DNA from 3 places in the Enterobacter cloacae subsp. cloacae ATCC 13047 genome. Region 1 is predicted to be linked to each of the others. Evidence: predicted binding sites of a transcription regulator. Region 1 holds the regulator's gene; each other region holds the start of a gene.
The links. Region 1 encodes PhoB, which activates phosphate uptake and scavenging genes when phosphate is short. Its sites were predicted from a motif close to CTGTCATAAAACTGNCNNAT; they were not measured.
Positions count from the first base shown of each region.

Region 1 (2,273 bases):
GCGGCGTGCGCAGCTCGTGGCTCACGTTGGCGAAGAAGTTGCGTCGTGCCCCTTCCAGCTGGTGCATCTGGGTGACGTCACGCGCTACCATCAGCCATTGCCGATCGCTGTAGGGCATCACACGTATTTCAAGATGACGGCCATTGTTGAGCTTCAGATTGTGCGGACGCGTGAAATCACGTTTTTTCAGATACTGCGTGAACTCCGGATAACGCAGAAGGTTGAGGATGTTCTGGCCATTATCGTCCGGCCAGCGCAGGCCCAGCAGCTGTTGGGCGAGACCGTTACACCAGAAGATTGTCCCCTCTTCCGTGGTCAGAATCACCGCATCCGGCAGCGATTCCGCACCGCTGCGAAAGCGTTTAATCAGGCTTCCCAGCTCGCGACGGCGCTTTTTATTACGCATCTGCATCTGGTGCAGGCCGTAAAGCAGCGGCTCCCAGCTCCCGCTTCCTGGGGGAGGCGTCATACTTCTGTCAACCCACAACCACCAGGAGAGGCGCAGTAAGTTCCAGAAATGCCAGATCAGCAGCCCGGTCACAGACGCCAGCAGAAACCACGGCAGGTATCCAAGAAAGGCCCCCAAAATGAAGGCCGGAATACAACATAAGATCAGTTCAAAGACGAGCCTTTTCCATGACAGACGTTCCAGCACGCGTCACACTCCTGTCATTGTTCAGAAACGGGTAGAAAAACGATAACCCGTGCCGCGGACCGTCTGTACCATGCGATCGTGGCCGCTCAGTTCCAGCGCTTTACGCAGGCGGCGGATATGTACGTCAACCGTCCGGTCTTCGACATACACGTTAGTTCCCCAGACGTTATTCAGCAACTGTTCGCGGCTGTAAACACGCTCCGGGTGAGTCATAAAGAAATGCAGGAGTTTGAATTCGGTAGGCCCCATGTCGAGGGGATTTTCGCCCGTCATAACACGGTGCGAGGTGGGATCAAGGCTCAGGCCCTGCATCTCAATGACCTCTTCCACCGCCATCGGTGAAATACGGCGCATCACAGCTTTAATACGGGCAACCAGCTCTTTCGGTGAGAAGGGTTTGGTAATGTAATCATCCGCGCCGGTCTCAAGGCCGCGCACGCGATCTTCCTCTTCACCGCGCGCGGTAAGCATGACAACGGGGATATCGCGGGTCATCGCTTCACGCTTGAGGTGTTTGATAAACTGCAGTCCGGAGCCGCCAGGCAACATCCAGTCAAGCAGGATCAGATCGGGCCAGGGTTCATTCAGCTGGTTCACCGCGCTGTCATAATCTTCCGCTTCAACCGGCTGGAAGCCATTTTGTTCGAGCACGAAGCACACCATTTCACGAATTGGAGCTTCATCTTCTACGACCAGAATACGTCTCGCCATACTTTGCCCTGTCTTATCTTATTTAAGTTACAAGTTTGTAATGCGGCGTCATTATGCGTCAGATTTATGACAGATTTATGAAAAACAGTACCACGTAAAATGGCAAACTGTTGTTTTATTACAGCGGTTATTTTCCAGCTTCTGAAAGTTTATAATCCCCATTCCCTTTTTTTGCCACGGATTCGCTATGCGCATATTACACACCTCGGACTGGCATCTGGGTCAAAACTTTTACAGCAAAAGCCGGGCAGCGGAGCATGAAGCGTTCCTGAACTGGCTGCTGGACACGGCCCGATCGCACGAGGTGGACGCGATTATTGTTGCGGGTGACATTTTCGATACCGGTTCGCCGCCAAGCTATGCGCGTGAGCTCTACAACCGCTTCGTGGTAAATCTGCAACAAACCGGCTGTCATCTGGTGATTGTCGCCGGTAACCACGACTCCGTCGCAACGCTGAATGAATCCCGCGATATCCTGGCCTTCCTTAACACGACCGTGGTAGCCAGCGCCGGTCATGCTCCGCAGATCCTGAAAAAACGTGACGGTACACCGGGAGCGGTGCTGTGTCCGGTGCCCTTCCTGCGCCCACGCGATATCGTGCAAAGCCAGGCGGGGATGTCCGGCGGGGAAAAGCAGCAGCATCTGTTGCAGAGCATCACGGACTATTATCACCAGCAACATACGGATGCCTGCGCCCTGCGCGGCGAACAGGCCATTCCGGTGATTGCCACCGGGCATCTTACTACCGTCGGCGCCAGTAAAAGTGACGCGGTGCGTGACATCTATATTGGTACGCTGGACGCCTTCCCGGCGCAAAATTTCCCGCCAGCGGATTATATCGCGCTCGGGCATATTCACCGGGCGCAGGTCATCGGCGGCTGCGAGCACATTCGCTACTGCGGCTCG
Region 1 covers NC_014121.1:1,187,443-1,189,715, reverse strand. The annotation lists gene phoR (phosphate regulon sensor histidine kinase PhoR) at 1-655, opposite strand, end outside; gene phoB (phosphate response regulator transcription factor PhoB) at 677-1,366, opposite strand; gene sbcD (exonuclease subunit SbcD) at 1,554-2,273, shown strand, end outside.

Region 2 (2,273 bases), 1.2 Mb from region 1:
AAATCGCCTCTGAATTCCGCTACCGCAAATCCGCCGTGCGTCGTAACAGCCTGATGATCACCCTTTCTCAGTCTGGCGAAACGGCAGATACCCTGGCGGCGCTACGTCTCTCTAAAGAGCTGGGTTACCTGGGATCGCTGGCTATCTGTAACGTGCCGGGCTCATCGCTGGTGCGTGAATCCGATCTGGCGCTGATGACCAAAGCGGGCACTGAAATCGGCGTGGCCTCCACCAAAGCGTTTACCACGCAGCTGACGGTTCTGCTGATGCTGGTGGCGAAACTGGCGCGTCTGAAAGGGCTGGATGCTTCTGTTGAGCATGACATCGTTCATGGTCTGCAGGCACTGCCAAGCCGTATTGAGCAGATGTTGTCTCAGGATAAGCGCATTGAAGCCCTGGCTGAAGATTTCTCTGACAAGCACCACGCCCTGTTCCTCGGCCGTGGCGACCAGTACCCTATTGCGCTGGAAGGCGCGCTGAAGCTGAAAGAGATCTCCTACATCCACGCTGAAGCCTACGCGGCAGGCGAGCTAAAACACGGCCCGCTGGCGCTGATTGACGCGGATATGCCGGTTATCGTTGTGGCACCTAACAACGAACTGCTGGAAAAACTGAAGTCCAACATTGAAGAAGTTCGCGCCCGCGGTGGTGTACTGTACGTCTTCGCTGATAAGGACGCCGGTTTTGCCAGCAGCGACAACATGCACATCATCGAGATGCCGCACGTAGAAGAGGTTATTGCCCCTATCTTCTACACAGTGCCGCTGCAGTTGCTGGCTTACCACGTTGCGCTGATCAAAGGCACCGACGTTGACCAGCCGCGTAACCTGGCGAAATCGGTCACCGTAGAATAATCCCTCCAGGCTCCACCTTCGGGTGGAGCTTTTTTACCCTGCCTGGTTTGTTTTTAATCAACGCATTCGCGTTTTTATTTATGACAATCTGTCATCTTAAGCTACTTTTTTCAGTGTCACATAAAGAAAATATTTCTGAAAAGTTGTTGTCATGATTGTGGCTAACATGATGATAAATCAGGAATCTTTCGCTGGTTTTTAAGCTAAATTTCCATTGTCATAAAACTGTCATAATTCGTACATTTATCTGTCACCTGTTTGTCCTATTTTGCTCATCGTAGCCACTTAAACAATGATTTACGAAATCCTTGCAGGAGACATTATGAAAGTTATGCGTACCACTGTCGCAACTGTTGTCGCCGCGACCTTATCTCTGAGCGCTTTCTCTGTATTCGCAGAAGCAAGCCTGACTGGCGCTGGTGCAACCTTCCCTGCGCCGGTGTATGCCAAATGGGCGGATACCTACCAGAAAGAAACCGGTAACAAGGTTAACTATCAGGGTATCGGCTCCTCCGGTGGCGTGAAACAAATTACCGCAAACACCGTTGATTTCGGCGCATCCGACGCTCCGCTGTCTGATGACAAACTGGCTCAGGAAGGCCTGTTCCAGTTCCCGACCGTAATCGGTGGTGTGGTTCTGGCGATCAACCTGCCGGGCGTGAAGTCGGGTGAGCTGGTGCTGGACGGCAAAACCCTGGGTGATATCTACCTGGGCAAAATCAAAAAATGGGATGACGAAGCCATCGCTAAGCTCAACCCTGGCCTGAAGCTGCCTTCTCAGAACATCGCCGTGGTTCGCCGCGCGGATGGTTCTGGTACCTCTTTCGTCTTCACCAGCTACCTGGCGAAGGTGAACGAAGAGTGGAAATCTAAAGTCGGTTCCGGCTCTACCGTTAACTGGCCAACCGGTTTGGGCGGTAAAGGGAACGACGGTATCGCCGCGTTCGTACAGCGTCTGCCGGGCTCTATCGGTTACGTAGAATATGCGTACGCCAAGCAGAACAACCTGTCCTACACCAAACTGGTTTCTGCTGATGGCAAACCTGTCAGCCCGACTGAAGAGAACTTTGCCAACGCTGCAAAAGGCGCTGACTGGAGCAAATCCTTCGCTCAGGACCTGACTAATCAGAAAGGTGAAGACGCGTGGCCAATCACCTCTACCACCTTCATTCTGGTTCACAAAGAGCAGAAGAAACCTGAGCAGGGTGCAGAAGTGCTGAAGTTCTTCGACTGGGCATACAAAAACGGCGGCAAACAGGCTAATGACCTGGATTATGCCAGCCTGCCAGACAGCGTGGTTGAGCAGATTCGTGCTGCATGGAAAACCAACGTGAAAGACAGCAGCGGTAAAGCGCTGTACTAACAGGATATATTTAACGAAGATGGCGGGTGGCGCTACGCTTACCCGCCCTACGGTTA
Region 2 covers NC_014121.1:5,300,198-5,302,470, forward strand. The annotation lists gene glmS (glutamine--fructose-6-phosphate transaminase (isomerizing)) at 1-854, shown strand, start outside; gene pstS (phosphate ABC transporter substrate-binding protein PstS) at 1,177-2,217, shown strand.
Region 2: the regulator PhoB is predicted to act here: its motif matches at 1,069-1,088, upstream of pstS (phosphate ABC transporter substrate-binding protein PstS).

Region 3 (2,273 bases), 2.0 Mb from region 1:
GCGCGGCGTGGAGGTGGGATCGTAGGGATCAATCTCCACCACCCAGCCGAAACGGTTGGGTTCGTTAGGGGTTTTATCGACGCTGAAGCGGTCATCCACCTCGTTCCAGCGGTAGGATTCATCGCTGTCGCTGATGCCGTAGCGTTTTTCCAGCGGATTAAGATCGGCTTTTTTGACAAAAATATCCGACCAGTTCTCCTCGCAGGTGAGATAGGTGCCCCACGGCGTATGGCCGTTGGCGCAGTTTTGCATGGTGCCCAGCACGCGTTCCCCCTGCGGGTCAGCGGCGGTTTTCATTAAGTCCTGATGCCGCGCCGGGCCGGTAAGCTGCATCGGCGTATTGACGGTAATGCGGCGGGCATACGAAGACGGGCGAACCACCTGCCAGTCGCTGCCCGATTTTTTTACTTCCACCACCGACACGCCCATCGCGTTCTGCCCCTTGCGGGCCTTGTCGAGATTCCAGTTGGCCGTGCCGTCGGTAAACAGCATCCCGTTATCGATGTACTCATGATTCAGCGCCAGCAGGCCATGTTCCGGGTTTTGTTTCCCTTGCGGCAGGCTAAACCACGCCATCCCGTCGTGGTGCATGCCCGCCTGCACGGCCTGTTCGTCGGTGGTGTTGCTGGCATCCTGTTTAAACGCCGGCATGTTGTTCTTGATCCCCGTCGGGTCACCCCAGCGATAAAACGGACGGGCGATATAGCCTTCCGGCACCCTGACCGTATCTTCCGTGGATACGTCGATGCTGGTAAAGCCCAGGGAAACCGCTTTTGCCAGTGCAGAAGGCTTTGATACTGCGGCAATGGCGCTTTCAGGTTTGATCAGAAAAGGGAATGAAGCGGCAGCACCCGCCACGGCGCCCATCTGCAAAAAACGGCGGCGGGAGAGGAATACCTCCGCAACCTCGGAGAATACCGGGTTAGCGCTGCGGTTAGTGATATCGTCGCGATGTTCTTTTTTAAATACGGATTTGAGGGGTCTGCCCATAGCGGCTTCCTGTCATTGGCCAAGAGGTAAAGGTCTGGAGGCCAGTGTAAGAAGCTTTTATTACAATTTTATAACAAGGTACGGAAGGATGGGGGCATCCCTGCCCCGGATAACGAGGTGGAACGCTTAGAACTCGTAGCCAACCGAGACCTTAAAGGTACGCGGTTCGCCCTGCGTGATGTAGGTGCCGGAATCATCAACGCTGGACCAGTAGTTTTCGTTGGTCACGTTGTCGATGCCCGCGCGCACCGTCATCTGGTTTTCATTGTGGTTCACCGCGAAGCGATAGCGCATGCCCAGATCCAGCGTGGTATAGCTGTCGAGCTTTTTGCTGTTCGCGAGGTCGGCGTACTGCGTGCCGGAGTGGTTGACGCGGGCGGTAGCCGTCAGGCCCTCAATCGGTTTGATGTCGTACTCTGCGCCCAGCACGGCGTAGAAGTTCGGGACACCAATGGCATCGTTGCCCTGATTCACGCCGTTTTTGGTTTTGGTCAGCTCGGCCTGCAGCCAGGTGGCGCTGGCGTTCAGGCGCATCCCGAGCATTGGCTCGCCGAAGACGTTCAGCTCTACGCCACGGTTACGCTGCTCAGCGTCCAGGCCGTAGTGACCGCTGTCGTCGAGGATCGCCGACGGCATTTTGATCTCAAACAGCGCCAGGGAGCCGCCCACGCGACCAAAGTCCGCCTTCACGCCCACTTCATTCTGCTTAGAGTGAACGATACCGGTGCTCTGGCCGTAGTTGGTGGCCGTGTTGGGCGCGGTTTTACCCGGTTGCAGCGCTTCGGTGTGGTTAGCGTAAAGCGAAATTTCCTCCCACGGTTTATAAACCACACCGTAGGTTGGCATCCAGCGGCTGCCGTCAAAACCGTCCGCGTCGTTTTCCGCACCGGTAATTTTGTTGTACCCGCGGATGACCACTTTCTGATGACGTGCACCAGCGGTAAACAGCAGCTTGTTATCCAGCACGCCCAGGGTATCGCTCAGCAGCCAGCCCTGAGTGCGGGTGCGCCCGCTGGTCAGCGGATCGCTGTATTTGCCGCCAGAGCCGTTGAAATTGGAGCTGTCCGGCATCGCGACGCCGGTGTTGTGGTAAATGTTGGTGGTTGGGTTATCCGCCGTCGCCGACATTTTCCAGGCGATTTTTTCGTTTTTGGTCATCGCGGAATACCCCACGTTGACCTTGTGCGAGACAAAGCCGGTAGTGAAGTGACCGCGTATCCCCGCCATACCGCTGACGGAATCGCTGATACGGTTGGTATCAAGACGGCTGACCGTGGCCTTAC
Region 3 covers NC_014121.1:3,234,795-3,237,067, forward strand. The annotation lists gene ECL_RS15625 (PhoX family protein) at 1-990, opposite strand, end outside; gene ECL_RS15630 (TonB-dependent receptor) at 1,117-2,273, opposite strand, start outside.
Region 3: the regulator PhoB is predicted to act here: its motif matches at 1,048-1,067, upstream of ECL_RS15625 (PhoX family protein).